3 regions of the Rhodopirellula sp. MGV genome follow, and region 3 is predicted to be linked to each of the others. Evidence: riboswitches for the same ligand, from Rfam matches in the RefSeq annotation. Region 3 holds a riboswitch; each other region holds the start of a gene.
The links. Region 3 has a riboswitch for cyclic di-GMP ahead of CGZ80_RS02330 (hypothetical protein). Riboswitches for the same ligand answer to the same signal wherever they lie in the genome.
Positions count from the first base shown of each region.

Region 1: linked by a shared signal. The riboswitch ahead of CGZ80_RS26355 (response regulator) and the one ahead of CGZ80_RS02330 (hypothetical protein) in region 3 are both predicted to bind cyclic di-GMP.
Region 2: linked by a shared signal. The riboswitch ahead of CGZ80_RS05160 (Flp family type IVb pilin) and the one ahead of CGZ80_RS02330 (hypothetical protein) in region 3 are both predicted to bind cyclic di-GMP.

Region 1 covers NZ_NPDI01000075.1:107,928-117,763, forward strand. The annotation lists gene CGZ80_RS26330 (response regulator) at 1-533, opposite strand, end outside; gene CGZ80_RS26335 (response regulator) at 619-3,465, opposite strand; gene CGZ80_RS26340 (methyl-accepting chemotaxis protein) at 3,465-4,832, opposite strand; gene CGZ80_RS26345 (chemotaxis protein CheW) at 4,884-5,405, opposite strand; gene CGZ80_RS26350 (hypothetical protein) at 5,458-5,655, opposite strand; gene CGZ80_RS26355 (response regulator) at 5,719-6,156, opposite strand; cyclic di-GMP riboswitch class I at 6,219-6,302, opposite strand; gene CGZ80_RS26360 (aminotransferase class I/II-fold pyridoxal phosphate-dependent enzyme) at 6,510-7,643, opposite strand; gene CGZ80_RS26365 (dockerin type I domain-containing protein) at 7,643-9,397, opposite strand; partial or broken gene CGZ80_RS26370 (glutamine--tRNA ligase/YqeY domain fusion protein) at 9,447-9,836, opposite strand, start outside.
Region 2 covers NZ_NPDI01000012.1:78,133-87,968, reverse strand. The annotation lists gene CGZ80_RS05185 (DUF6797 domain-containing protein) at 1-1,288, opposite strand, end outside; gene CGZ80_RS05180 (AAA family ATPase) at 1,479-2,693, opposite strand; gene CGZ80_RS05175 (type II and III secretion system protein family protein) at 2,822-4,468, opposite strand; gene cpaB (Flp pilus assembly protein CpaB) at 4,579-5,616, opposite strand; gene CGZ80_RS05165 (prepilin peptidase) at 5,895-6,452, opposite strand; gene CGZ80_RS05160 (Flp family type IVb pilin) at 6,772-6,951, opposite strand; cyclic di-GMP riboswitch class I at 7,097-7,174, opposite strand; gene CGZ80_RS05155 (Flp family type IVb pilin) at 7,478-7,657, opposite strand; gene CGZ80_RS28485 (SGNH/GDSL hydrolase family protein) at 7,969-8,382, opposite strand; gene CGZ80_RS28480 (hypothetical protein) at 8,379-8,669, opposite strand; gene CGZ80_RS05145 (thiamine phosphate synthase) at 8,702-9,796, shown strand.
Region 3 covers NZ_NPDI01000004.1:64,332-74,167, forward strand. The annotation lists gene CGZ80_RS02305 (hypothetical protein) at 1-211, shown strand, start outside; gene CGZ80_RS02310 (hypothetical protein) at 232-1,038, shown strand; gene CGZ80_RS02315 (hypothetical protein) at 972-1,505, opposite strand; gene CGZ80_RS02320 (DUF4112 domain-containing protein) at 1,495-1,887, opposite strand; gene CGZ80_RS02325 (endonuclease/exonuclease/phosphatase family protein) at 2,079-3,182, shown strand; cyclic di-GMP riboswitch class I at 3,420-3,514, shown strand; gene CGZ80_RS02330 (hypothetical protein) at 3,572-4,213, shown strand; gene CGZ80_RS02335 (pilus assembly protein TadG-related protein) at 4,294-5,472, shown strand; gene CGZ80_RS02340 (TadE/TadG family type IV pilus assembly protein) at 5,532-5,948, shown strand; gene CGZ80_RS02345 (thioredoxin family protein) at 5,978-6,547, opposite strand; gene CGZ80_RS02350 (citrate synthase) at 6,588-7,904, opposite strand; gene CGZ80_RS02355 (type II secretion system protein GspD) at 8,214-9,836, opposite strand, start outside.

The DNA of each region.
Region 1 (9,836 bases), on a different contig from region 3:
GCTTCGATTTCTAGAACACCTTTCTTGGTTCCGTTGTTCAAAAAATCGACGACTTCGCGAATTCCAAAGACGCTAAACCGGCCGGCGAAATCGGGCTCGGCAGTTTCGCCAATGATCTCAGGAACGGCCGAGCCTTTCGTTTGCGACTCGACGATCATCGCTGCCGTTTCGATCGCATTTTCGACCGTCGTTTTAAGCAGATTCTCGGTATACGGTTTGGGCAACATATCGACGACGTTGTCGAGATCCGCATACTCCACGTACGCCTTTTTCCGCAGCGTCGAACTAACGACCACAGGAATCGTCTTGAGCGTGGAAGAAGCTGCGAGCTGTTGGCAGACTTCGAAGCCCGTCGTGCCAGGCAATTGGTGATCCAGCAAAATCAGATCAGGGCGAATCTCTTCGGCCAACTGCAAGCCTTCTTCAGCGGTTGGCGCGAGAGTGACAGCATAGCCGGCGGGACTGAGGTGCGAATCGACCAGCTTTCGGATGGTCGCACTGTCGTCGATGACCAAGACTTTCTTTTCGGCCATGAAACTGATTCCTCAAGAACTGTGAAAAAACTGTGAATTGAATGAATCGGAAAAACGTTCCGATCGTGCCCCGCGTCCAACCGCATCAACGCTTTGCCCATGGCAACGATGCGACCACACTATCAAGCCGCTCAGGTGTGAGCGGTTTTTGTACATACTCCATCGCGCCCAACGCACGAGCCTGCTTGCCCGCGGTATCAATGCTTCGACTGCTAATCACGACTACGGGAATCGGTTCCAATCGTGGTTCGCTTTTGATCGTCTGCAATAGTTCCAGACCACTCATCCGCGGCATATCGATGTCGCTGAACACCGTTACGAACAGATCCTTTGCGAGCAGTTCGATGGCGGCTTGTCCGTCTTCCGCTTGAACAATTTCGACCGGGTATTTCTGCAATGCCCGAGTCGTTCGCAATCGAGCGCTCTTCGAGTCGTCAACGACGAGAACTTTTGGCAAACGCTTGCTCGAACTCGGTGTTTGTGGTGTCGGTGAAGAGACAACCGGCGAAGCCCCAGTCGCAGCTTCAGTTAACCCACGAGGGTCGAGCAGCAAGACCGTTTCTCCCATCCCACTGAGCGTCGCTCCGATGCAAAGTGGATGCGACTTCAACAGTGGCGGCATTGGCCGAACAACAACCTCTTCCGGCCCAAGCACTCGGTCGACCAACAGCACCAGATCCTTGTCATGGTTTCCATCAGCACTTGTTCCACCCGTCGCCAATTCGATAACCGATCGACGTTCATCGTCTTCTGCGATCGTTGCGATGGGACCTTGCAGCGACAGAACTTCGTTTAGATCCACCGGCGAATTAGATCGATCGAATTCTCCCGTACGACGAACCGCTTGCGCCGGCAGTGCAAACAGTTGACCGCCAGAACGAAAGACCATTGCGTGTTGAATCATCGATGGCAATGGCAACGAGAGTCGGATCGTTGATCCTTGGCCAGCTTCGGATTCGACTTCCACCCAGCCGCGCATTCTTTCCAGCGTCGCCGCGACAACGTCCATGCCGACGCCGCGTCCGGAGACTTGACTGGCGACTTCTTTGGTCGAAAACCCTGGGTGAAAAATCAACCGGGCAAGCTCTGCTCGACTGATCGATTTATCGCTTTCGATTAAGCCACGCTCAATTCCACGACGCCGAATCGCATCATAATCGAGGCCCTTACCATCATCGCTGACTTCGATAACCAACAAATCTGGCCCCGCGTGAGCATGCAGCTTGACGACCCCGGGGACCGGCTTGCCAGATGCCGCTCGTTCTTCTGGTGTCTCCACTCCGTGGCTTACCGAGTTTCGAACAATATGCAGTAGTGGCTCGAAAATACGTTCTTGAAGGGATCGTTCGATGCCGGTGTTTTCCCCAACCAACTCGACACGAACTTGTTTTTGTTCTGCCCTCGCCGCATCGCTGATCGCACGGTGCAAACGGCGGAACAATCCTGAAACCGGCATCCGTCGGAGTTGGACCAATTCCAATCGGAAGTTTCTGATGAACTGCGAAACGGCTTGGTTACCATCAGCCACCGGTTGGTAGCACTCACGCAACCGCTGGGCGGATTCCAGAACATCGTTGGCCACTTCGTTGAGATGTGAAAACGAGACGCCTTCCTCAGCCAAGGCGGGATCGGCCAAATTATCACTGGCCAACAGGGCTTCGCCTTCATGACTCAGCATCCGGATTCGTGTCACGCTGTGAATCAGCTCATCATGGATTCCTTTCAATTCCGAAATCTCGGTGTCGCGTTGGTTGCGCAACATGACCAATTCACTCAACATGTCCATCAGACGATTTAGCTGGGACGCTTTCACACGTACCGTTTCGTCATCGGAATGGGCGTCTGAGGCTGCGGCTGACTTGCGAGGCCCGGCAACGGGAGTACTTGATTGTGGCGACGCGACCGCAGCGGGACTGCTTGAGACAATCGGTGCATCAATGTGTTGTACTGGCTGAGATGCATTTAACGCGGGTACAGGGACCGCGTCGACCGGTTCCGGATCGTCGTCACCATCGACACGCGCACGGATCAAATCGACATGAGGGAGCAACAGTTCCGGAGTCACCGGGCGCCCTGCTTCTTGCGTTAGCCGGATTAGTTCTTCGACTTCGTGGATGTAGGTCGCGAGATTTGCCAAGCCAATACTGGCGGATGCACCTTTGATCGTGTGCAACTCACGTCCGATCGTTTTGACGATAACGGGATCCGACGGGCTCGATTCCAAATCAAGCAAAGCCTGTTCCATCGATTCCAAACCACGCGTCGCGTCATCCATGAACGCTTCCATCAATTCACCGTCGACGACAACATCATCTTTCGCGGGCGGCTTGATCTCGCCTGGCTCGGCACCGGGTGCCACCGATACTCGATCGGCAAACATTTCGCGAGGTTCGCTTGGCGCAGCGGCAACCGGTGGGGCGGGAACGGCTTGTGTTTGTGCACTCAGGCTGCTCAACAATGCCGCAATCTCTTCACGAGACGGCGCGGAAACGTCTTGATCTTCCTTGGTCGGTGTCGAGTCCCAACCGTCATCGAGGTTGACGTCACGAGGTACATCCGCCATCGCCTCAACACTTTCCAGACGAACATCGACCGCGTCCAACAGCATGCCCAGTTGCTGGCGATCAGGCTGTTCGCTTTCGCTGAAAGCGACTTCACGAATCATGCCACAGCTCTCGATCACGAAGTCGAGCAACTCCATGACCTCGGGATGATCATCGTTGAAATCTGAAAGCGACGATTCCACCGAGTCGGCAAGTCGTCCTAAGCGTTCAACCGCTTCGCCCAAGACGTCATCGACATCGTCGAGCCCGGCTTGACCGAGTTCCGCAAGCAATTCGACGGCGGCGGTAAAATCGGCAAGCCGATCATCATGTGGCACTGCAGTAGGTTGGGATGCCATCGGAGTAGTGTCTGCGTCGTGAGTGCTCATCAGACATCCTCCCGTGTGTCGACAACCATTCCTTCTGACGAAACATCAGCGGGTGTTTGGATTGCAAGGTCGACCAATTGGCGGCGTTGAGAAGGCGTCAAGTCAAGATTCGGGTTTGTGCATCCACGGAGGCGATGGATGTTGCCGTCTAGGTCGATCGCCGTTTTTGCAAGTGACTTGATCGCCCAAGACGCATGGTCGGCACGTTTGCGATCCGCCGCGTGAGCACTTGCGATCGAATCGATGCCGCCAGCGAGGCCTTGTACGAGTTGATGCTGTTGGTCGCCTTGCGACGACAAATCTGTGGCGACGTGTAATCCAGCCATTGTGACTTCAGACAATTCCAGCAGCGTCGAGCGAATCGAGTCGAGAACCATCATGTCGGCTTCAACCTCGCTCTGTTCACGCCCCAGTACCGAAAGGGAATCGTTCGTTTGCAGTTCAAGAGATTCTGCCAACACGCCGATCTCTTTCGCCGATTGAGATGTTTGTTCGGCAAGCTTTCTCACTTCGTCAGCGACCACTGCGAAGCCACGACCGTGTTCGCCAGCGCGAATCGATTCGATCGAGGCATTGAGCGCCAACATTTCGGTTCGGGCAGCAATGTCCGTGATTGTTCCAACGATATTGCCAATCTGACGTGTGGGATCGCCGAGCGAACGTAGCTTTTTCTTGCTCATTTCACTGCAACTACGGATTCGCCCGATTCCCTCGGCGAGTTGACCAGTCTTTTCTGTCGCCACACGAACCGCTTTTTCCGCAGCACCGATTTGCTGCTGCAGTTGCTTACAACGATCCGTCACCTTGCCAATTTCACTCGTCAGATTTTGCAGAAGTGCCGTCGTTCGATAGGTCGCTTCGGACTGTTTTGTGCTGTGGATTTCCGAGTTACAACGCCCGATTTCGATCAGGTCTTTTTCGATTTGTCCCATCAACTCATTAAGCGATCGCCCCATTCCGTTGAGCACGTTTTTGAATTGAGACATGTCGACCGATTCGATACCTTCGACATTTGAAAGTCGTCCGAGCATCGACTGAAGTTCGCGTTGATTCTGGCGACTGACAACTTCGATTTCGTCATAGTGCTGGGCGGTGTGCATGATCGTCTCACCCAAGGCATCAATTTCACGAATGCCGGTTGCGACCAAAGTCTGACGACGTTCGGTCAGCATTAACTGAAGTTGACCGAGCCCTTTCGAAACTTTGTAGCCGAGTGCTAGTGATGCGATTGCGGCGGCAACGACCGAAGTGGCCAACACAACCGACCAATGCATCTCGTCCCACATGGTCGATCCGGCCACTGCGACGGCGGATGCAACCACAGCCACGAAGCAATGGCTTGCCAGAAATGCGAAGTTCGTTTTCATACCGTGCTACTGTGTTGACGCTTAATTAAGTTGATTGAGAGCTAGACGGATTTAAACAGCGACGGTTTCCGCAACCGACCAAGGCGAAACGCTGGCAGACCACTGTGATTCGAGTGTTTGTTGGGCGATCCGCTGCAAACCATGAACGTCCAGTACGCTGATCACATTGCCGTCGTAACTTGCCGTTCCGAGCATAAAACTTGCCGAGTTTTCACCACGCTGTGCAGCGTCGATGTGAGTCTCGATGGCGTCAATCGCGATCACCTTGTCGATCGCGATGGCCCAATCGCCCAATTGACTTTCGACGACGATCATCTGCCCGACTTTGGCACAGCGCCGTGCTTGGTCACCAACGATTGGCTCAAGGTCGATCACTGGCAAAAACTCACTACGCAAATTGCCAATTCCCGAAAGCAACGGATGGCTGAGCGGAACCGGCACGATGGTCGGTTTGATTGTGACTTCGCGTACCGTCGTCGCGGGCAATGCAAAGATCGCATCACCACAGCGAAACACGCAGTGCTTGTCGCTCAGGTTTTCGATTCGAGATCGAGATTTGATTGCGCTGTCCATATGCCGGTCTGTGTTTTAAAACGCTTATGATGTCGTTGTCGCTGCCGAGTCGTTACAAGTTGCCATCGCGAAGATTGTCGATCACTCGTGATGATTCAGTGCCGCTTGGATCTGACGCGTCGCCCGTGAATTCGCTCAGTCGTCGCAACATCTGCGAGGCAAATTGATCGAGCTCAGTTTCCCAATCATCAAGCGTTTCGATGGTCAATTCGAAGTCTTCAGGGACGCCTGCGCTTGTGGGGTTATTCATATCAGTCACCGTTGCCAAGTGAGGGCATGCGTGTCGCAGTGATCGAAAGCAGGAAACGCGGCCTTAGCGCGCGTTTGCCTTGCGATGGATCAGTTTTGCGACGGTCTCGAGCAGCAAATCTGGTTCGGTTGGTTTGGACAAAAACGCGCCAAGTTCTTCGCCCAACACAGAAAGGTGGGGCTCTGAAGCGCTCGTCAAAAAGATCACGGGTGTGCGGCTATCCCAATCGGGATTGGCTAGCAGTTCGTGACAGACGCCATACCCGTCCAATTCGGGCATGTTGATGTCCAATACAACGAGATCTGGGTTCTCGGACAATGCACAAGTAACGGCACGACGTCCGTCCTCGGCGAGTAGCACTCGATAGCCGGCCTCACGTAACGTGCGATCGATCAATCGAAGGACGGTAAGACTGTCATCAGCCACAAGAACTGTTCGCTCCTGTGATGACGATTTGCGTGACCGATCGAGCGCATGGGCTGACGGTTGCGTAGCGGTCATGGATAAGACTCCGGTACCGGCGCAAAAAAGTCGTAGCGCCGATACTGTGCGTGGGGTGTTCGTTCGGTGGCGCGGCCATCTCCCCGAGTCGGAGAGATCCGTCACTTTGCGTGCACGGCCTCGCGGCCGGCTTGCCTTTATCGCGAGCCCCGGTCACCACCGGATTACTCACTGGTGCCCCCCTCCTTTCGCAATGCGTGCAGGGTAGGGCACTCTGGTGAAGGGTTGGTCACCGATACGCAGAGTCAAGTGAAACAAATAATTCTGACAAACAAATGTCGCACTCTACTCGCCCCCCGCGACAGAATTCGCACCTAAACCCTTGGGGACAATCGACTTTCGCCTCTACACGTTTACCGAACAGCGTCAACCAATCGCGACAGCATCTCGTCGGTATGTGCCGCCGATAAAGAAACACGCAACCGAGCAGTGCCTTCCGGGACGGTAGGCGGTCGAATCGCCGGTACAAATAAACGATGCTCGACCAGACGACGTGACATCTCCATCGCGTCCTCGTCGCTACCGATCACGATGGGAACGATCGGGACCTGCATCTCCAACTCGCTGCAGGACAATCCAAGTTGACTTCGCAGGCTTGATGCCAACCGGGTCACGCGATCTCGACGGTTCAATAAACCTGCGCCGGTAGCAAAGAAACGCAGTGCCGATTCGACAGCCAGAGGTGACAAGGCGGTACTAAAGATCAATGAACGGCAACGGTTGATCAAATAATCTGCGATCACATTCGGGCAAACGACAAAGCCGCCTTGGCTACCGATCGCTTTGCTTAGTGTTCCCAAGCGAATCGCGATTCGATCTTTGAGTCCGAAGGCTTCGCACGCCCCCGACATGTGCTCGCCAAGGATCCCCGTTCCGTGAGCTTCGTCGACGATCAGTTCAGCATTGTGCCGCTCGGAGATGTCGACCAACTCGGCCAACGGTGCGACATGCCCATCCATGCTAAAGACCGTCTCGGTTACGATCCACACGCGGCGGTAACGCTGACGATCACGCTGTAACAATTCCGAAACGAACTGAACGTCTCGGTGCGGATAAACGACACGTTCAGCGCGACTCAATCGGCAGCCATCGATCAATGAAGCATGATTCAATTGATCACTAACGATTAAATCGCCTTCCTGGCAAAGTGTAGCAATGGTTCCGCTGCACGCGGCAAATCCGCTCGGGAACAACACGGCCCGTTCGGTTTGTTCAAACCGCGCGAGTTGATTTGCCAACAGTTCGTGTTGCTCGGTCCAGCCACAAACCAATGCACTTGCCCCCGCGCCCATCAGCACATCAGATGTCGCCGCCGCCTCGATCGCCAAACCAAGATAGTCGTTGGAGCCAAAGTTAACCAACGTCTGCCCTTGCTGATCACTAATCTCGATGCCGTTCCATCGCCTTGGGATCAGCTCTCGAAAACGTGACTGCGCGTGCAACTGACCGAGAGCTTGCTCGAAATCTTGCCAATCCTTCCCCGACATCAGAACAACTGCCCCAGCGACGTCATCCACTGATCAACGTCTTCATTCGTCATCGCAGCTGAGTTCGTTGTCGCAGCGAACGACAATGATTTTGAGGCAGCTTGTTCGGAGACGCGACGGTATGCAAATTCGCCTTCGGCTGACTGACTTGCCGAAGCCTGACGCAGTGCGATTGCGTTGATCACCGACAACGCGTCACGTGGTGACAGCAATCCGTCTGCATTGGCATCGTAGAAATATCGCCCGGACGTTGGTGGAACAAAACCTGACTGACGCGCGAGCTGATTAATAATGGCGAGTGCATCCAAAGGAGTCGCCTCACCCGATCCGTCGACATCCAAGCGGTCATACAAGTTCGTCTGCACGACGCTGACACCACCATTCACGGCGATCTCGAATTGGCGTAGAGTCGGTCCAGACGAGGCAACGATAATGTAGTGTTCTCCAGCAACCAACGAAGCCGTCAATGTATTCCCGTTTCGTTGTCCGACGTCGGTGCGGTCGGGCTGCGTTACCCAAATGCTCTGGCCCAATGAATCACCGGCTTCAATCATTAAGCTCGCATTCGTATCCGCTTGGATCATCAGCGTTTGATACCCGGCCCCGGCTTCGAGATCGAACGTGCCATCAACCGTTGAAGATTTGATCGGCACATATCCGGTTTCGAAAACAGATTGCTGGGCCAGCAGTCCACTCACATCGATGTTTTGATTTTCCGTTTGATATTCCAGTTGCATCAACTGTCGGCTCACACCGCCATCGATCCAATAATCACCGACCGATAAAAACGATGACAACAATCCACCGGTGCCCGAACAAAACTCGTCTGCGAATTGACCATCGACGGATTCGACCGACACACAACCGCTGGTTTCTTCGCCAATGTCATAGCCCGAGTTCTCGTTCGCGTCGTCATACGCGATGCCAACCAAATAGCCACCGATGTTGCTGTTGCGAGAAAGGGTATGGGTCGCCAAAAAATTTGTATCGGATGACGATGGACTGAATCCATCGAGCAACTCGTAGGCAACGCCAATCGCGTCACGCTTGGTATGCAACAACGCTTCAAGGTGTCCGAGCGAACTGGAATTAAACTCCAATACGAAGTTCACAACATCATAGTAAGCCTGACGCTGGCGGTGAGCATCGGAACCGACCGCATACTCTGCTCGCGTTTGCGGCATGGTCGGTCCAGACTGGTATCCAATATTCTCATTGAAAGCGCCGCTGCTCCACTCACCCAGTGTGCTTTTACCGATGTAATCTGGAGTACTTGCCGCACGTGACGGGTTATACGTCAGGCCTGGCATTTGCCCCAAACAAGAAGACGCGCTGCCGTTTTCGGCAGTGCTATGGGCAAAGCAAGTTGTCTGCATCCAGGTATTGTGGTGGTCTGATTCGAGATAGAGCGAATCCTCCCACGCCAAAGGCGGCAACGGCTCCGTCGCTCGTAGCAAGTCGATTGCGGCACTCACATTCGACGGCGTCAAACTGGAAGCAATCGCCGTCCGCAGATCCTGCCAGACGGGATCGGTGTTGGAAAAGCCGTGCCCCGTGGCAGTCCGATTGCGCCGCATGTCATCCAGGACGTCTGCAAATGCTGGCGGGTCGGCACGCATCTGGTTGATGACGTCGAGTGCGTAGAACTCCATTGGCGACGCCACCATCAGGAAACGACACTCCAGGCGTTCAATCGCAGGTCGCAAGGTGGCTTTACGATGACGATACGTCTCGTTGGTCCGTATGGCTGCCATAGCAAAATTGCCTTGTTACAAGAACGTCGTCACCTGAGTTGTACCGGGTCTAGCCAGCTTTTCCAGTCGCTACCATTTTGCCCCAGCTATCACGCAATGGGACGATGCGATTGAAGACCTGTTTTTCGGCGGTGGAGTCTGGGTCGACGACATAGTACCCCAATCGCTCGAACTGCACGCGTTCGTCTTCGCCCGCCGCACTGAGCTCGGGTTCGGCATAGCCCGTCGTCACGTCAAGCGAGTTGGGGTTCATGTTGTCGAGGAACGTCTTGCCCTCTTCGGTTTGATCGGGGTTCTCGACGGAGAACAAGCGATCATAGTTTCGCACTTCGATTTCGACCGCTTCGCCGGCACTGACCCAGTGGATCGTGCCTTTGACTTTGCGTCCCGAGTTGTCTTCACCCGATTTGGTTTCGGGATCGTAAGTGCAAAGTACTTC
Region 2 (9,836 bases), on a different contig from region 3:
TCAGGGAGTCGTCGTCTTCGTGGGTAATGTAGCCTTGAAAAGTCTTTCCCGATTGGTCGAGGATTGCGTGTGCGACGTACTTTTTGTCGACCGTCTTTCCTGGCCAGAGGACAGACTCGACGATCTCGGCGAGCTTACGTTGTTTGCCAAGTGAACTTAGATCTGGCCCAACAGTTCCGCCATGGTTGCCGATCCGGTGACAGGACGCACACGCTGCTTTCGCGTTGGCGAATGAGAGCAGGCCTTGGCTGGTGACGCCTTCGTTGGTGGCACGATCTACAATCGCGTTGACGACTTCGGCGGAATACTCGGGTGTTGTGAAGCTGGACTGATCGGTTGGTAGCGACGACTTCGTTTCGGGCGGACGTTGATAGGTCCGCAGCGAAGGTTTTGGGCTCGCGTTATGTCCATTCAATTGCGGCAAAATCCAATGCAGCCCATCCAGGTTATCTTGCAGTCTTTGCTTAGCGTCGTCTTGGGTGTGGCCGATGACACCGATCGGACCCTTGTAGCCAGAGTCGAGAATGGTCCTGACAACCGAGACATCATCATCGCCTTCGCCAAGTGGGATGATCTTTTGGCCTTTTTGATCACCGCTTGCGATCATGCCGTTCAGATTCACGCACAGCAAATAAGGCTTCATCGCCTGCAGCGAAGCACCGAGGCCATCAAGGTGGTCGTGGCCATGATGAAGGTTGTAGATGATGCCAACGTGATCGGCAGCGTGGTGGTCTCGCAGGTATTCACAAACGGCGACCATGTTGTTTGGTTCGCCACCCCAGCCGCCATGGTTGTACAAACCGAGTTTGCATCCCATGGATTGCGTACGCTTGACGAGTGGCAGAAGTTGCTTCGCCGCCAATTCGACTTTAGCGGCTTGGCTGGGTGCGTTTGGCGAGGGAAGGGTTTGCCAGATTTGTGGGTGCAGGTCGTATTTCGCGAACAAGTCAAATGCCGCATCGTGAACACCCCAAAAGGCGAAGTATTCGATTCCGTGCTTTCGATACTGAAGGATTTCTTCTTCGAAACTGGGGATGTGTTGTTCGCGCCAATCATAGGCGACGCGGCGTAGTCCGATTTCGCGAAGCATTTCGGCGCGTTCTGCCGGCGTGCGATTTTTGGAATCAAACGGCACGATGCACCAAGCGACCAAGTTTTCGTCGCGCAACTGTTCGGGGACATCGGATGTGTTTTCGGTCGGTGGCTGGGCTGGGTTCTTGGCTGGGGCCTGGGAGTGTGCGTCAGCAAATGCAATGACGCACAGCAGCAGAACGAGGCAGTTTCGCATGGGACAAGCGGCGCGAGCGGGGGAGGGAAGGGGGGAGGGCGTACGCGGGAGAACGCTGAGTTCAATGATAACCCAAATGCGACCGGGACCGTGGCAAGTGGTGTCATGGCTGTGCGTTGAAGGTCAAACAAAAAACGCCGTGAAGAGTGTGCTTCACGGCGTTCGTTGATTGATCGGTGGGATGGACCGTCTAGGACTTGGCCGAACCCGGCCAAAACATTTTCCATTTGCTTTCCGATGACTTCGCCGTTTCCGGAGCTTGGCTGGTCGTTTCGACGCCCATCAGCTTGCTAGCCAAATCCTTCATCGCTTGGGTGATTGCGGATTTCGGAGCTTGGTTGATCAATGGGACGCCGTTATTGCGGACTTCGACCATGGTGCGATAGTCGTTCGGCAACAGGGCATAGATTTCTCGGCCCAGAGTTTCCTTGGCCTTCTTCAAGCTGATTTGGCCAGATTCCAATCCGGCACGGTTGACGACGATTTCGACTTTGTCTTGTAGCCCGTCGATTTCTTCGAAGCTCATCATCAAACGCACGACGTTACGCAGGCAGGGCAGGTCTAGCTGGGTGATCAGCAGAACTCGCGATGCCGCTTCGATCGCAGCCATGTCGACGGGGCTGTATGTTTTCGACAGGTCAATGACCAGGTGGGTGAACGTTGCTTTGAGCAAGCCGATCACTTTGCGCAGGCTTTCGTCGGTGATGCCTTGGGTGTCGTGAAGCTCAACAGGACGCGGCAGCAGATACAGTCCACTGGAGTGTTTCGTCAGCGATTGCTTGAGCAGCTGAATGTCGAGTCGAGAAACGTTTTGAACAACGTCGGCGAGTGTGTAATCCGGGATTGCGTCCAAGAAGACATCTGCATCGCCGAGTGCTAGGTCCAGGTCCAACAACGCGACGCTGTTTCGATTGTCAGAGGCGAAAATGCAACCCAGGTTCACCGCGGTGCTGGTCGTGCCGACTCCGCCCGTTGCCCCGGCGATTGCAATGACTTCGCAACCACGGTTGCCGCCTTCGCTGCTACCGAACTTTTGTTGGCTAACGCGTCCGAGTGCCGCCGAGAGGTCTTCGTGCGACATCGGCAGGGTGAGGAATTCACGAGCTCCCGCACGGATGGTTTGTAGGATCAGATGACCGTCGGTGCTCTCGCTGGCGGCCAGCAACACTGTGTCGGGCGCATCGGCAGCCAAACGCGAGATCAGGCGGATCGCTTTTTCGCTGTCATTGTCCAGCGAGATGACGCCGACATCGGGTGCGGTTTGTTCGATGATGTCTGGGAAAAACTCGTAGCGTGAACAATCTGCCTCCAACCAGACAGTGTCCATGCTCAGCAGCATGCCTTTGAGTGATTCACGAGTATCATCATTGGGGTCAACCAATGCGATTCGAAGAACGTTTGTCATTGCGGATTCACCCGATGGATCATTTCAATACCTTTTAACGCTGGCCTCGCGAACGTCCGTCGTCAGCAAGGCCAACCGCAGTGTGGTGTCTGCCCGTTGGGGCGACACCACGATGTGACTGGGCCGGATCAGAAGCCGTCTGGAGTGCTGATCACGACGCCATCGCCGACAACCTTTGGCTGGGTGCCAGGGATAACCGCCCCGTTGGGAAGGTTGCTGTCGGTGATCGTTGCACCGGCTGGCATCCCCATCAGTTCTGGCGAGCTCAGGTTACCGCGAGACATCATTGCCCCGTGTTGCATCACGTTGCTGTGGATCAGGCTTTCATTTGCCGAACGGCCGGGGCCGGTTTCCATCGAGCATCCGTCACCGCCCAGCAAGTTGGGGACTTCGATATGCCCGTTGTAGTACAAGTCGTGATCGTTAGGCGAAACACTGTTCAAGCCTGGGCCGCCACGTGGGACTTGATGGGGATCCATCGCGTCAACCAATTCAGGCGTCACCGTCATCAGCAATTCGACGTCGTTGCGTTGTTCGCGAACATTGCGGAACAGCATACCGATTGCGGGCAGCTCACCCAGGAAAGGTGTCATGTGTGTGGTCGCTTCGGTGCGGCTTTGCAACAAACCTGCGATCGCGAATGTTTGACCGGCTTGAAGTTCGACGGCGGTTTCGACATACCGTTGGCTGAACGCGGTGACGTTGGTGTTGCCGACGATGATTGCACGAGTGTCGTCGGGTTCTTTCACCTCGGGGCGAACTTCCAAGCGGATGCGGCCTGGGCCGACAACGAAAGGCAGGAAGTCGACCGAGGTGCCGTATTCTTCGTATGCGACGGTGACTTGTCCGTTACCCGATGGAACCGTGTAAGGGACTTTACCACCGACGGTGAAGCGGGCGGGGCGACCGTGTGTCGCGACAACGGTTGGCTCGGCCAAGTATTTGATCAAGTCTTGCTGACGAAGTGCTTTCACCAAGGTCAGGAACTCTTCGCCATCAAACACGTTCGAAGCGGCGCTCTGGCTGATCGACAGCGGCCTGCTCGAAATCGAACGGGTTTGGTCCGTCCATGAGATATCGACGCCGAGTTCACGCAGCTTGGTACGTGAGACTTCCATGATTCGGGTGTGCAGCAAAACTTGCTGAACGCCGATCACACGGATGTTATTGACGACAGTGGGGTAGTATTGTTCGACGATTGCGATCGCACGGTCAACGTCGTCAACGCTGGTCACGAAGCCGGACACAACTGCCGACGCGTTGATCGGAATCACTTTCAGCGTCGCCATCGGCAACTGCGAAGCAAGAATCCCTTCGATCTCTCGAGCATCAGCGACGACCGTAATGTTCACGGTGTATTGTTTGTCGTCGGTGTCCCAAAGATTGATCGCGGTGGTACCCGGCGTCTTGGCCACGACTTGCAATTGGTTTTGCGAAATCGGGTTGGCACTGAGGACTTCCTCGTTGTGAACTTGGAAGCGGGGGATCTTTGCTTCGAGCGTCAAGATCGAGCTGGATTTGACCAGCATCTGCATCTGCTCGAGCTGCCGCGTGATTGTGTGGTTCTCCGCACCTGCGGCCATCACCGAAGTCAGCGTGGCGGGATCGGGCTCCTGAGCTCCGGCATTTTGGAATCCGGCACCCGAGGCGCAATAAGCCGCCGAGACGAGAGCGATTAACTTCAGCGCGGCGGGGCGGACCGCAAATCGGAACATTTCCATCGCAGATGCATCCTTGCAGAACTGAATCGGGAAGGTCCCGAGAGACGAAGACATCCGTTTCGTTTCAGTTCGTTGCGAGTAACGTTAAGTAAAAAAGTTTGGATCAAGCTCGCGGCGCGAGGACCGCGTGCATTCTGTTTTCAATCGTCAAGTGACAAGGCGAGTTATTCGCCACCTTCGCCCGTCGGGGGGGCAAAGAATGGGCTGTTCGCACCGCGGAGAAAATCGTCACCGCCGCTTGTCGTCTGTGTGTCTTGGCTGTCGGTCGATGGGGTCGCGTCGCCAGCCGAATCGTTCGTCGGGTTCAGTTCGCCGCTAATCCGCGGCAACGTTTCGCCTTCCAACCATTCGTATTCGACGAGCCGTCCGGCTTCCAATTTGACCATTCGGTGAATTACTTTCTTGCCGTTTGACTTGGTTTGCACCGGTTCGGAGGTGCCTTGGTTCTGTTGTTCCTGTTCGGCCAGTTTGCGAAGCCGCTCTTGCTCATCGCGTCGCTCTTGCAGGTCTTGGAGGAACGTTTTCGCCGAGACGCTCATTTCGCCTTCTGCCAGTTTGCCTTCGTCGGCGGAGGGACTGCCAAGTGACAGCGAAATCTCTCCGAGTTTCTTGGCGAAGTCAAAGGCGTCGACGTCGGCGCGTCGGATCAACAGTTGGATGTTTCGTGCGTTACGTGGTCGGGGGGTTTCTTCATCGAACTTCGTGATCCCGTCGATGCCGTAAACCTTCACACCGGTCAACACGTCAAGGGCGGTGTCCCGTGGAAAGAACTCGCCCTTGGTGAAGAAGCCCCGAATATCTACTCGGTCACCTGGGCTGACCAAGTTGACCGTTCCATCGCGACCAGCTTCAAGTGAAACGACGGAATACCCTTGCGGGACAACCTTATCTTCAACTTCATTCATCAATTTGACGTCGAGCATCGGTTCGCCTTCGTACAAGGGAACCTTCGCAAATCGCCCTTCGAACTGGGTCAAATCAGACGACGCACCCGTCGGAACACGGTCGACGGGCCACTGTTCAAGACGCAGCTTGTCCGGCGTGATCTGCTCTTCCGCGTTCACGGCCTGGGTCGTCACCAGGATTTCCACCATCTGGATCTGAGCATTGCCGTTTTGCGCTTGCATCCATTGCCCGACCCCGACGGCCGCGATCGTGCCGCAGATACCGGCAAGCAACAAGAATAGTGATTTGTTTCGCATAGTTCAGACTGGTGCTAGACCAGGAAAAGGCGGTTTGCGTGCAGAGGACGTCGCTGGGAGGAAGCTTTCGGCTCGCTCTTATCACTCGGACTTCGGAGGCCATTGCCTACAACACCAGGGGCTGCAGGCTCAGGATCGATACAACGGTTTATCGCGACGTGTTTCGCAGGCTCGCTGTAATCGGCAAGCCTTGCCATTTTTGGCACCGGGGGGCAGAGCGGTTGCCCCCGAAATTAGCGGGTTTTGCAGTGTCCGAGTGCGGATGGCTGAGCTTACGTTCAGACCAACATTCCGGCGTAGGCAAAATAGAGAATTGAGCCGATTGCCATGGGAATGCCGTATGGGAGGAGATACATGGTCGGCTTGCGTTCACGTGCAATCTTGGAAAGCTCCGAAGGTTTACGGATGGTTTTCCATTCTTCCAAAATTTGCATCCCCTGAGCGTAGTGCTTCGTCCACTCGCCACTTCGCCAAACCATGATGACCGCCATAATCCCACCAACGATGGCGGTCGCGGCGAACGCATACAGGGTAACGACCGTTCCGAGCCAAGCACCGACGCCCATCAACAGTTTGACGTCGCCGCCACCCATGCCACCGACGTTACGCAGAACCAGCAGCAACATCATGCCGACAAAGGTTCCAAGAAGGCTGTAGCCGAGGCCAGGCATGCCGCCTTCGATTGTGCAGTTGATCCATCCGCAGATGATGAACGGAAAGGTAAGCCAGTTCGGCACTTTCAAAATCTTGCCGTCGATGACCGCGGCGACGATCAAAACGACGGTGACAAACCAGACGGTCCAGTTTTCTGTGATTCCTTGGACTAGCGTTTCCATGAAGGGACTCCCCGTAGCGAACAAGATGTTTGGTAGTTGGTGGTTGGGTTGCTTCGATCGGACGTGGGGTAGAATCTGCTGGCGCGTCAACGCGGACCCAAGACCCAGCTGAACATCGCGAACAGCAACGTGATCAAGCAGCAAGAGAGCTGCCACACATGTTCAGTCGCATCAGCGGGAAGCAGTGGATAGTTCATGATTTTTCGTTTGCGCAAAAAGAACTCGACGTGACCGGTGAAAAGATTGCGCGTTTCACCGATCAAACGTCGAGAGTCTCTCAAACAGTCATTAGCAAGCCGTCAGGCCGCCAATCACTCGATCAGTTAGCGGCGATAGCCGTTCCAACTTCTTGGAACTTCTTGTTCGACTCGGTACCGATCGTTCCAACGGCTGCCAAGCAGACGACGACGATCAGAGCCAGCATGACCGCGTATTCAACTGCGGTTGGGCCATCTTCTTCTTTCAGGAATTCAACGACGCTATTTGCAAACTTTTTCATATTTCAAACTCCTCAGTTGAAAGCCGAATGCTTCTCAGGTTCGACTTTCGACGTTTGTCTTAATGGGCCAATTCAACGCGAATTAAGGTCCCTAGAAAGAAGCAGCCACGTCTCCTTCAAGCCTCGGTGATCTTTCGATCGTTCCCTCGGCAGCCCGGCTGCCCTCGCGAAAGGGCCCGTAGCTTTGCGCCCCGACCTTGCGGACGGTTTGCCTTTATCTGGGATGTAGGCTGTCCGACAACCGTGCTGACCCTCATTGGTCTGGTCCTCGGAAGCGGGTTTCGTAACCCGCTCTCGAATGAAACCTATGTCACGAAAGGTCCTTGTCAAAAAACTCGGACAGAACAAAGTTCATTGGTCGTGCTGGCGATAGCGTTAAACCAGCTGTAGCGATTGCGTCGTGCGTGACGGTCGGGCGTGTCGTGAACGGTTTCATGCCTGAAGCGCAAAAGAAAAACCCCGGCGTCATTGCTGACGTCGGGGTCATCCGGAATACAGGATTCCTTTGAAGGGCTGCGCCGTTCGACTAGTTAGCCGAGATAGCCGCACCAACTTCTTGGAACTTCTTGTTCGATTCGGTACCGATCGTTCCGACGGCTGCCAAGCAGACGACGACGATCAGAGCCAACATGACCGCGTATTCAACTGCGGTTGGTCCGTCTTCTTCCTTCAGAAAATCAACGATGCTATTAGCGAACTTTTTCATCTCAAACTCCAAAATCATTTAATCAAGTTAAGTAGTTGAGGTCACACCCGATGGCTGCGAGCCATTCAGTAGCTCCCTCACAACGAAACTATGTCAGATTCCTTCGGTTTGCCGGAAAAGTGCACGGATGCAAACTCATGAACATCGAAAGCAGTGCGATCGTAGGGACTGTCGCGATTAAGAGATGCGGCAAGTGCTTACAATGCTCTTAGTAGCCTCTCTTGAGAGGGGAAACCCTCGCTGAGCTAGTCTTGCACTAAACTGCTTGCCGATCGAATCGAATACCGCTTTCGAGCGGTTCGGTTGCCCCGTTAGTAAAGTGCTTTGGCGATTTGTGCCGCGACATGTTCGCCCAGCTTCTTGGAGCCTTCTGGCGTGTAGTGCACGTTCGCCGGACGCTGCAGCTCGCTGATCGATTCGGCAAACGCAAAGAACGGGTCAGTCTGAATGTCGCCGACCTTCGCAATCGCACTTGCTGCCGCTTCGTTGTATTTGACCGAGTCGCCAGGCACACGGCCGGCGGCTCCCTCTGGAACTGGGGTGGTCTCGCGCCAGATAACCGTCGCACCAGTCTTTTTTAGTCGTTCGGCAATCTTGCGGATGTTCTCGGTGTAGTCGTCAATCGAGACCTGCTGGTGTGCACCCGGTGAATCGGGGGCGGCTAGGTTTTCATTGTTCGGCCCCATATATTTCAGATCGTGGAGGCCGAAGTTGAAATGGATCACATCCCAGTGACGGTCGCCGAGCCAAGCGTCCAGGTTCTTAATGCCATTGGTTGTCGGGCCGCAGTTGGTGGCTGGCCGAAAGACATTGGCTTTGCCCGCCAAAGCTTTTCTCGCATCGAGCATGTACCGATCGAAATCGAATCGCCGATCAGCAAGACGTTGGGTAGGCCTTTGTCGATTTCAGGTTCGGCGAAAGCAGGATTCTTTTTTCGCTGGGCCGACGCATCGTTCACCATCGTGATCGACAACATCGCAGCGGATAACAAAATCGCCGTACGTCGTTTCATTTTCATCTTCATCGGATTTGCCTGGAATTCACGTGGACAGTCATTCTCGCGAAACCGCCTATCGTATCCTGGACGCTTCGGCGAATCGAGTTTTCGAGGGCCTGCGTACGATTGAAGAGTTTTATCGCTTTGGGCTCGATGACGCTGAAGGCACCGAACAAATCAAGACGATGCGGCACCAGCTTGCCGATGCCATGAAGCAAATCGATCGACGCGATCTTCTTCATAGTCGCGATACCGACGCGGATGTCGGTACAACGATTGAAACCACGCAGGAATACAAGCGGTCAAAGTTGGTCGATGTATTAGCGGCCGCATCGCAGCGGGTTCAACAATCGTTGAGGACGATCGAAGAGTATGGCAAAACAATCGACGGCAGGTTCGCGAAGCAAGTTGAGGCAATCCGCTATCGGTCGTACACGGTGCTGAAAGATTGCGAATTGAAAGCGATCAGGAACGATCGAGTCACAAGACTTGCCGTTGCGACCTTGTATGCATTAGTCGATTGTATGGACAGCGACGTGTCGTTGCGGATGTATGTGGCTTCGCTTTGTGAAGCCGGCGTCGATATCATCCAGCTTCGTGATAAGAACGCGCCGGATCGCTTGCTTGTTCAGCGTGGTCTCGTCATCGCAGAATCGCTGCGTGATACCAACGCGTTGTTCATCATGAACGACCGAGCCGATTTGGCGGTGTTAACACGTTCCGATGGCGTGCATGTCGGGCAAGACGAATTGACAGTCGAGCAGACGCGTCGAATCGTCGGTGATGAATTACTCGTCGGTGTGTCTACTCATGATGTCGAGCAAGTTCATCAAGCGATCGCCAGCGGCGCGGACTACATCGGCTGCGGCCCGACGTTCCCAAGCAAAACCAAGTCCTTTGACAGTCATGCCGGAATCGCATTTTTAGAAGCGGTGCACCGCGAAACCAAGTCGACGCCACGGCCCGCTTTTGCGATCGGCGGAATCGACGCAAGCAATTTGCAGCAGGTCGCACAAGCCGGTTTTCATCGCATAGCCGTCACGGCAGCCATACATCAAGCCGCGGACCCATTTGCCGCAGCGAGAGAGTTGAAGCAGCAGTTGACCGAACTGCGTTCCAGGCAATCATCCGGAACGAAGTAGCGTGCAACGGTGTGCGCACGGTGCCTGGGGACTTAACCGC
Region 3 (9,836 bases):
ATTGCTTCGCAATCGATGGGCGCGACATTTGCTTACACTTCCTGTCTCTGATGTCCGAGCGCCATCGTCCGGCGAAGGCAGCAGCGATTCCGGAAAAGCCCCCCAGTCGACTGCCGAATTAAATTCGACAGGTGATCAATCAACCAAAGAAAATCGTGATAGTGTTGCGGAGCGAATCCGCGGATGGCTACCACGACCGATTCGATTCTAAATTTCTTTTGAGGCACCACGATGAAACGTCTGATCAAGCGAATCTTGCTGGTCGGAGTCGGATTGGTCGCAGCCGCCTCAATCAGCTTGTGGTGGGGATACCGTCAAAGTCGCAAGGTGCCCGAGTTTTACCAACGGGCTATCTCAACCTCGAGAACCTCCACCGCTGAGGTCGTCCAGTCGAGCGAAAAGATGCAAGCTCGTGTGGAACAACTGCAAGCAGATGTTGAACAGGCCGGAATCTGGGAAGCCGCTTTTGCCGAAGACCAGATCAACGCATGGTTGATCGATCAAATGCCACGCTACCTCAAAATGCTTCAATCCAAGGGTGTCCAAGACCCTCAGATCAAAATTGAAGAAGGCAATTTGATTGCGGCCGCACTCGTCAAAAGCAGACGATTCGAAGGCGTGGTCAGTTGTGATATCGGCATCCAAATGACAGACCAACCAAACTGCTTGGCAATCAAAATCAATTCGATTTATGCCGGTGCACTGCCGATCCCCCTGGTCAGTGTCCAAGACGGCATCACGAAAATCTTTGCAAAGTCCAGTCTGAATCTTCGCTGGGATAACCATGAAGGTGAAACGGTCGCGCTGATCGACATCCCGCAAAAGTATTCCGGGATGGATGCGTCGCCGGTCATCGTCGAATTCTTAGAATTGACCGACGGCCGAATCAGCTTTGCCGGTCGCTCGGGCGAAGGCACCTTGGCAGAATTCGAACCGCGTGGATCCATCTATAAAATCGCATCTGTCAAAGATCATTCCGAAAACTCGATCGACTTTTCGATTCCCAATGTCCATCGCGATAGCGTGTCACTGGATTGATCGGCGCCCGTTTCCAATCTCGATCGCTCGAATCGCAGGTCCAACAAGCCGCCGTACAAGTCAAATGCATCGCTGTGCATTTTGACGCGAAAGTGAACGAGATCGCTCCCTAGGTCAAATCGAACGATCGCTCCCTCGGCAATGCGGCGCACCGTACCACGGTCGCCACCAATGTCACCTTCGTAATCCAAGTACTTCAACCGGTGATCAGCAATCCGAATTGCTTCATAGCGCTGTGTTTCGTCCCAAGGAAACGGGCTGCCAAGTTCTTCGGTCGACCAGGTCGAAAGCCGTTCTCCCATTGGCGTTTGAAACAACCAATCCCAATGGACCGGCTGAACTGCTGTGGCATCCTCACACCGAGGTTCTCGGCGAAACGCGCGTCCCACATGATGTCGTAAAATCGCAAATCGCGGCGTCGGCGTCGGCGGTTCACGCGACAACTCATCACTGCGGCTACTTGTCATCTCCGCCTCCTTGGTTCGCGACACCGATCCCATGAATCCGCTTCACCTCTGCCTCTAAAAGCTCCGCATTGCGCAAGTTCGATTTCCAAAAAATGTCGAACAGGTCGCCGACAATCGGAATGGCCCCCAAGGTTGAATCGGCCAGGACGTTCAAAAGCATTCGAGTGAGCGTTTTGACTGGCACTCCCAAACGGGCGGCCTCGCTGATCAACCAAAGACTAACCACCGCCGATGCCGCGTCGCCTGCACCAGGCAACACCCCCACTAGGCTGTCCAGCCCGAGCCTAATTTTCGTGCCGGGAATGCGAAATCGACTATCCAGCCAGGTCGAAAGGCGTCGAACGCGCGCGACACGCCGCTGAATCTGTTCGTACTCGGTCATGCGATTGATCTTGTCCCCATCGACACGGATTTTCTATAGCGGCATGGTAAGTGCGTTAAGAGGGCGCCCACGTGGCTTCCCATCAACCGATTCACACTTCGCCTGACCATCATTTAACTCATCATTTTTTCGATCGGACGACGAGCACCAGGAAATCTGTGTTCTCCGACGGATTCGGCAAGGAGGCCGGAGTGGGACTTTTTTCGAAGCGTCGTAAGAAGAGCTCATTCAAAAGCAGTTTACCCGTGTTGCGCTGGTTTGGCCCCGGTGTAACTTCGGTTGGTGCTCTCTATGCGATTTACGCTTTGCTGACCGGCGGATGGAGCTTCTCGGCACTCGACGACATCCTGCCAGAACAGAGCGAAGCGACTTTCCGCGGCGAGACGGTCACGCTGGACCAGATGCAGCCGCTGCCCGAAGACAAAATCTTGGTAGCGACTTTCAATATCGAAAACTTCGGCGACAAAAAATCTGACACCCGCGTTAACGAACACGGTGTCGATGTGATGGGCACGCTGGCACAAATCATTAGCCGGTTTGACTTGGTTGCGATCCAAGAAATCCGGGGCAAAGACGGCGCCGCGTTGGAAAAGCTGATTCGGCTTCTGAATGAATCCGGAGGCACGTTTGCCGCCACCATCAGTGACCCGATTGGCAATGATGATCGACGTGAAAGCTACGCGTTTGTCTATAACCGGACTCGGATTCGGCTTGTCCCGGGCAGCGCCTACGTCGTCCTCGATAGTGGCGAGCGGATGTATCGCGAACCGATGGTGGCGACCTTCCAAACGATTGTCCCCCCCGGAATCAATCAAGCTCCATTCCAATTCACCGCAATCAACGTCCATACAGATCCCGATAAAGTCGATCCCAACGATCAAGAAAGCGAAATCAATATCCTCGCCAGCGTCTTTCATCGCGTTCGAAAATTTGAATTCAATGAACGGCTCGAAGACGACTTTATCTTGCTCGGTGATCTCAACGCCGGCCCGGATCACCTGGGGCAGCTTTCCAAGATCAACGGGATGATCTCCCTCGCCGGCGACATCAAAACGAACATCAGTCGCAGTAAAACCAACGATCACATCTTGATCGATCGAAACGTCACGGCCGAATACGCTGGCCGTAAAGGCGTGGTCAGTTTCACCGATGACCTCGCACTCACTCCCGAGCAAGCGGACTCAATCAGCGACCATCTCCCTCTGTGGGCGGAGTTTTCGCGGTTCGAAGCTCCCTCAGCGACGACGACCTCCCCCAGCTCAATCGCGAGCAGCCGGACACGCGAAATTCAGTAATGGCACAAACTCGCGAAGATTGGCGCAACTGCGCCGATGTCGCGATGCCTTCTTAGGGTTTGTCCAACTCTCAGGGGGGGAGTTTTCCTCAACCTTTCAGGCGTCCCTACGCCAATCGTTGTAACCGTTACAACGTTTCCCCAAAGTGGTACGAACTAATGCTTCCACAGCTCTTGAATGAGCGGATTTGACATAGGGTTGCGTACACCAAGCCATCCAGCTGGTTCCCCCGTTCGACCCTCGAAACGGCAAACCACGTGCAAGCGTGGGACGCAAAGTCATGGGTCCATTTGCTTCATTTCTCGAAGCAATTGGATCGCCAGACCACCGAAAGGGAACACACGCGGCTTGGTCTAACTTTCAAAATCTCATCTGATTGGGGAATCACCATGTCACAGGCTGCGACATTAATCCGCGCTACGCGAATGCTTTGCTACGGGGGCTTGTGCTTCGCCTTTATGCTTTTGTCCGTCGCACAAGCGGCTGAGCCTAAAGTCTATTTGGTTGAAGAGGATTGGGAGCTGGTCATCAATGAACCAGAGGCCGCAATCAACTCGCCACAAATCGCGTTCTTCATGTATCCGGACACGAGTCGAGATGATCTGTATTTTCAATTGCAGATGAATTACGCGGCTGAAGAGGGTTACTCAAGTGGCGGATTCCGCGTGGGTGCGTTCACAGGTGACGAGCCTCAAGACGAAGAGCGCAGCCAAGTGAAGCAGATGCTGACTTGGGATAACGACCGCCTGCGTTGGACCAGTGCGATGGCAGTCTTCAATGGCAAACTGATGTTCGCGGTGAAAAACGGATACGGATATCAGTGGGGTACGTTTGGTGGTCCTGAATACTTGGTGGAAATGGATGACGAGGGGCTGACGAGCCTGGAGAACTACACGCCTTCACAAAGTGTGGCGGCGGTCGATATCGGCTTCGGTGCAAACCGAGTCGCGTCGATTCGCCTGAAGACCGTCCGACTGATCAAAACAGATGGCTCGCAACAGACCATCGTTCTCAATCAGTTCGCACAGTAACCGCGTCTTATCCGCATTCAAGCAGCCGTCCTTCTGCGACTGCGCATGCCACCTTTCACCAAGTTATTCGAGATCATCCAGTGAGTACGACATCACCCATTGCCAGAACCGTTTTTAGAACGCTCCTTGTCCCCCATTCGCGTGCGCGCCGCCCTCGCAAACAACGACGCGGTGCCGCGGTCGTCTTTGGCGTCTTCTTGATCGCCGGGTTGCTGATCATGAGTGCCGTTGCGGTCGACTTCGGACGCATCAACGTCTCGCGATCTGAAATCAAACGCACCGCCGATGCCGCCGCCATGTCCGGCGCATGGGAACTCTTTGATTCGGCCGTCGCCGGCCAGTCCCCAACGTTGGCCCAGTCCAACGTCACGCACTCTGCATCCAATTTCGCCTCAAAGAACAGAGTCGCTTCCAACACGCCGACTTTGGATGAACAATCCGACGTCGAAATCGGCTACTACGATTTGGGAAGCGGCGTGCTGGACGTAGCTAACTCCGATTACAACGCGGTCCGCGTTCATGTTCGCCAGACTGAAGATGCCGGGTCAGCAATTTCGCTGTTCTTCGGTGCCGTAACCGGTCGCCACGAGCAATCATTGCAAGCGCGATCAACGGCAGCGCTCTTCAAGAAGATTGGCGGATTCCACCGCCCGCGCAAATCCGGTGAAACGCTAAACATCCTGCCGATCGCACTTGACCTGGAGACTTGGGAAAAAGTCGTCGCCAAACAAACTGATGACGACATGGGCTTTGTCAATGGTCAGGTCACCAACAGCGGCGACGGCTACTACGAATGCTCGCTGTACCCAACCGGTACCGGATCGCCAGGTAACCGTGGCACGGTCGACATCGGCAGTGCCAACAACAGCACCAGTGACTTGCGACGCCAGATCCTACACGGCATTTCGCAGCAAGACATGATTGACCTGGGAAAGCCGTTGGCGTTTGACAGTAATCACGAATTGGAATTGAACGGCGACACGGGCATCAGTGCGGGCATCAAAGCCGAACTGGCTCAAATCATCGGCCAACCGCGCATCATCCCGATCTTCACCACCGTGCAAGGCAACGGGAACAACGCGATGTACACGATCGTTCGTTTCGAAGGCATCCGCATTTTGGACGTCAAGCTGACCGGCCCGATGAACAAGAAGCATGTCACGATCCAGCCCGCACCGACGGTCGCCCATTACTCGATTGTGGAGGAAGAGATCACAGAAAGCGAGTTCCTATTCACTCCTGTCATGTTGGTCGAATAGCGACGAGCTGATGATCTCCTTCCATCACTATTGAATCCTGTTCGAAATCAATCGTCATCATGAATATTCGTCGCAAAAAGAATGACCGCCGTGGGACTGCGGCGGTCGAGTTCGCTCTGATCGTTCCCTTGATGCTGATCTTCACGTTCGGGCTGATCGAAATGAGTCGCATCAGCATCATCAAAGAAACCATCATCCAAGCTTCCCGCGAAGGTGCTCGCGTCGGAATTCGGCCGACGGCATCCAGCTACGATGTTCAAACTCGTATCAACGAGGAACTTCAGATCATGAACATCAGCGGTGCCAACATCACCGTCACGCCGACTTCGCTCCACACCGCAGAACCCGGTGACGAGGTCTCGGTAAAGATCGAAATTCCGATTTCCGAAGTCAGCTTGGTACCAGGCTTCTTTAACTTCGACGGAGTCGACATTGTGGCCGAAACGGTCATGCGTCGTGAAAGCACAGGCACCTAACGCCTGTGCCAACAAACGTGGGTTGCTGACTAATCGCCGTACTGTTCACGCAGACGCGGCGATAGTCGCAACATCCATTGGATCCGTTCGAACTCGCGGAGCCAGTCTTCGGTGACTTCTTGCAAGAGCGTTTGGTTGACATCACCGAACCCCGTGGGACAACTCGGTCCCAACTGGGTCGCGATCAGGTGCCGGTACGTCGCGATCGTGCGGTCACCGTATCGGCCGCAAACAACGTTGTCTTCGCTGACGAAGAGCAACGAAGGAACCCTTCGGCCGCCGCAGGTCCGAATCGTATCCGCGAAATCCGGGTGATCATCGCGATCGAAAAATCGCACTTCGATGCGATCATTAACACGAGTGAAATGGTCGAAGATCGGGCATTGGTTGATACAGTCACCACACCAGGCCCCCGTCGACACAAACACCTTCATCGTGCGGACAAAGCTGCCCAACAATTCGCGTTGCGAATCCGTCAGATTCACAGCCGCATGGACTTTGTCCCAACGTGAACGCTGGGATTCGTTCGCATATCGATCGAGGAACTCGGTGTACCCAAGTCCCTGATCGAACAGAGTTGCAAGATTTTGATCCGTCATCGCTTCGATCGTCTATCTCTCCTTTGCCAATCCTTCTTACCTAGCGTTGCTCGATTGGAACAACCTTGCGTTCGGTATCGCCGGTGTAGATTTGGCGAGGACGATAGATTCGCTTACCGGGATTGGCATGCATTTCACGCCAGTGAGCGATCCAACCAGGCAAACGCCCGATCGCGAACAGCACTGTGAACATCTGCACGGGAATGCCCATCGCACGATAGATCACACCGGAATAGAAATCGACGTTCGGATACAGTTTTCGTTCAACGAAGTACTCGTCTTTGAGTGCAACGTCTTGCAGCTCTTGTGCAACTTCGAACAACGGGTCGTCGATATTTAGCTTGGCCAGGAGTTTGTCACAGCAGGCACGAATGATTTTGGCACGTGGGTCAAAGTTCTTGTAGACGCGGTGACCGAATCCCATCAGGCGGAAGCTATTGTTTTTGTCCTTCGCCATGTCGACATATTTTTTGACGTTGCCGCCGTCTTTCGCGATCGTTTCCAACATCGCGACACAGGCTTCGTTCGCACCACCGTGAAGCGGCCCCCAGAGGGCTCCGATGCCAGCGGAAATGGAGGCGAACAGGTTGGCGTTGCTGCTGCCGACCATCCGTACGGTCGACGTGCTGCAGTTCTGCTCGTGGTCGGCGTGAACGATCAACAACAGGTTCAATGCTTCGGCGAAGTCTGGGTCAACCATGTGTTCGTGTGCCGGTGTGGCGAACATCATGTGCAAAAAGTTTTCGCAGTAATCCAAATCGTTGTTCGGATACATGAACGGCTGACCGATCGACTTTTTGTAGCTATACGCCGCGATCGTGGGCAGCTTGGCGATCAACCGATAGATCGAAATTTCGACCTGCTCGGGATCATCCACTTGCATCGAATCTTGATAGAACGTCGATAGGGCGCCGACGACACTCGACAGAATCGCCATCGGGTGTGCGTCTCGCGGAAACCCGTTGTAGAACGACCGCATGTCCTCGTGGATCATCGTGTGATGCCGGATCCCGCTACGAAATGTCGCGGCTTGCTCCGCATCGGGAAGTTCTCCGTGAATCAACAGGTACGCCACTTCGATAAAGTCGCAATGCTGTGCGAGTTCTTCGATTGGGTAGCCGCGGTAACGCAGGATGCCTTTTTCGCCATCCAAGAACGTGATCGCACTGCGGGTGCTTCCCGTGTTCACGAAACCTTCATCGAGGGTGACCATCCCGGTCAATTTTCGAAGTTCCGAAATATCGATCGCTCGCTCGCCTTCGCTCCCCTCCAGCATCGGCATCTCGATCTCCTGGTCCCCGAAGGTCAATCGAGCGGTTCCGACGTCTTGGGTTTGCAATTTATCGCTGGAGGTCATGAGGTCGTCCGAAATGGATTGAACTGGCAATGGTGGGTAGAAGTCATCGGCCCGGTGCACTCCGGCAAGCCTCGCTGCCATCGCGGAAAATGGCTGAGACTTTGACTGCACCAGCGTGAAGGAAGTGTCCTCGATCGAAAAGCCCCAACAATCGCAGCTGCTGGGCAAATCGATCCAAAGTCCACTTGGCTGGGCATCGACACCTCGAAATCGGGGATCTCGAAGGAGTCTGCCAAGCCGATCCGGCCGCCCTAAAGTACTCGGATCCCTGTCGCATGCGAGTTTAACGCGGTACGACAAACCGGGCAATTAGTCGAGGATTATCTCGGATCCAATTGGGGCACATCCCTTGCAAAACGGGTGCCGGTTTCGAATTCGATCAATCTCGTCGCTGCAATGTCCTTCACCGGCGACGTCCGGCAGCCTTGCCTCCCAAGGCCGACAGGTGCGGTTGAGTGGCCCATCAAACAGACGAGTACTGGTCCGCTGCCATTGGTCCTGCTGGCCCACCACGTCTGGAATCTCGCAATGTCCCATTTCACAGTCACCATGCGAACCGCACTCTAGCTCCGACACGTCCATGATGTGCGGGATCAAAGCCACGATGATCTCACTACGTGACCGTTTCGTTTCACGCCGCTGAAACAAAGGACCGACATGTTTCACGTCGCCGAGCCAAGGAAGTTTGCGGACCACCACTCGATCGTCTTCCTGGATCAGGCCCCCGATAATCATCCCCTGATGGTTGCCCAACATCACCGACGTTTCGACCTCGCGCGTCGTCTCTTCCGGCAACAACGTTTCCGGATTGATCTGACCGCTGCTTACTTTGGGTTTCACTTGCAGCAACACGCGATCGTCGCGGCTGATCGTTGGGGTCACCTGCAACACAATCCCGGTATCCAGGTATCGAACGTCTTGGATCGTTGACGTTTGCGTGACCGTCGCGACCGCGTAGCCGAGTTGCTGCCCAACTTGAATTTTCGCCATCTGGCCGTTCACGACCATGACCTGGGGGGTGGCCAATGTTTTCGCATCTGTCGTCGTTTGCAAAAGCGTCAACAATGCGAAGACTTCGTCACCGTTGATCTCGGCAAAGAAAAACGGATTGGTTGACGAGGCCAAGTTGTCTGCCATTCGCAGTGCACCGGAACGAAAATTCTTCCCGGCAAGGTGCTCCAGATTCACCCCATGCTCCATCCCATCGGTCAGTTCGATCTCAAGCACTCGCGCCTCGATCATCACTTGACGTGGTGGCTGATCGGCCTGCAACAAATACCGCTCGACCCGTTCGATGACCTCAGGCACATCGATCACGACAATTGATTCATGGCCACGGCGATTATCGGTCTCGTCAAGTGCGGTTGGGTACGCGGTGCCGATCGGAGAAAGCAGCGTGCGCACAGTCCCCTCCACCGTTTCCGCCCGAACAAAATCGAGCGGAAACGAGCGAACCAAGCGGGCGTCCAATGGCAAACCGTCGTTCGGATAGACCAAAATCGCCTCGCCTTCACGCTGAATCGCCAACCCGCACATGCGAGTGATACTTCGCAAGGTCTGCTCCGGTGAAAGACCTGTAAGATTCGCCGTGACCGTCCCTTGAACCCCCGGGGCGACCAGAATATTCAGCCCATAACCCTTGGCCAACATTTCCAAGATGGTTCGCACATCCACATTGTTTACGTTCAACGTGACGAGCTCCGGTTCCTCCAATACAACAGATGCCACCTGATCCAACTGCTCTTGATCCAATGACTGATGATGCGTTGCTTCGTCGTCAGACTCGGCGATTTGGATCTCGCCAGCGAGCGGTTCGACTGTCGTTGGGGTTTCAACAATTTCGACGGCTGTGTCGGTACGATGTTGCCGCACGATTTCCTCAAACGATTCCACTTCCTCGACAGCCACCGATTGATCGCGTTTCTCAACGAC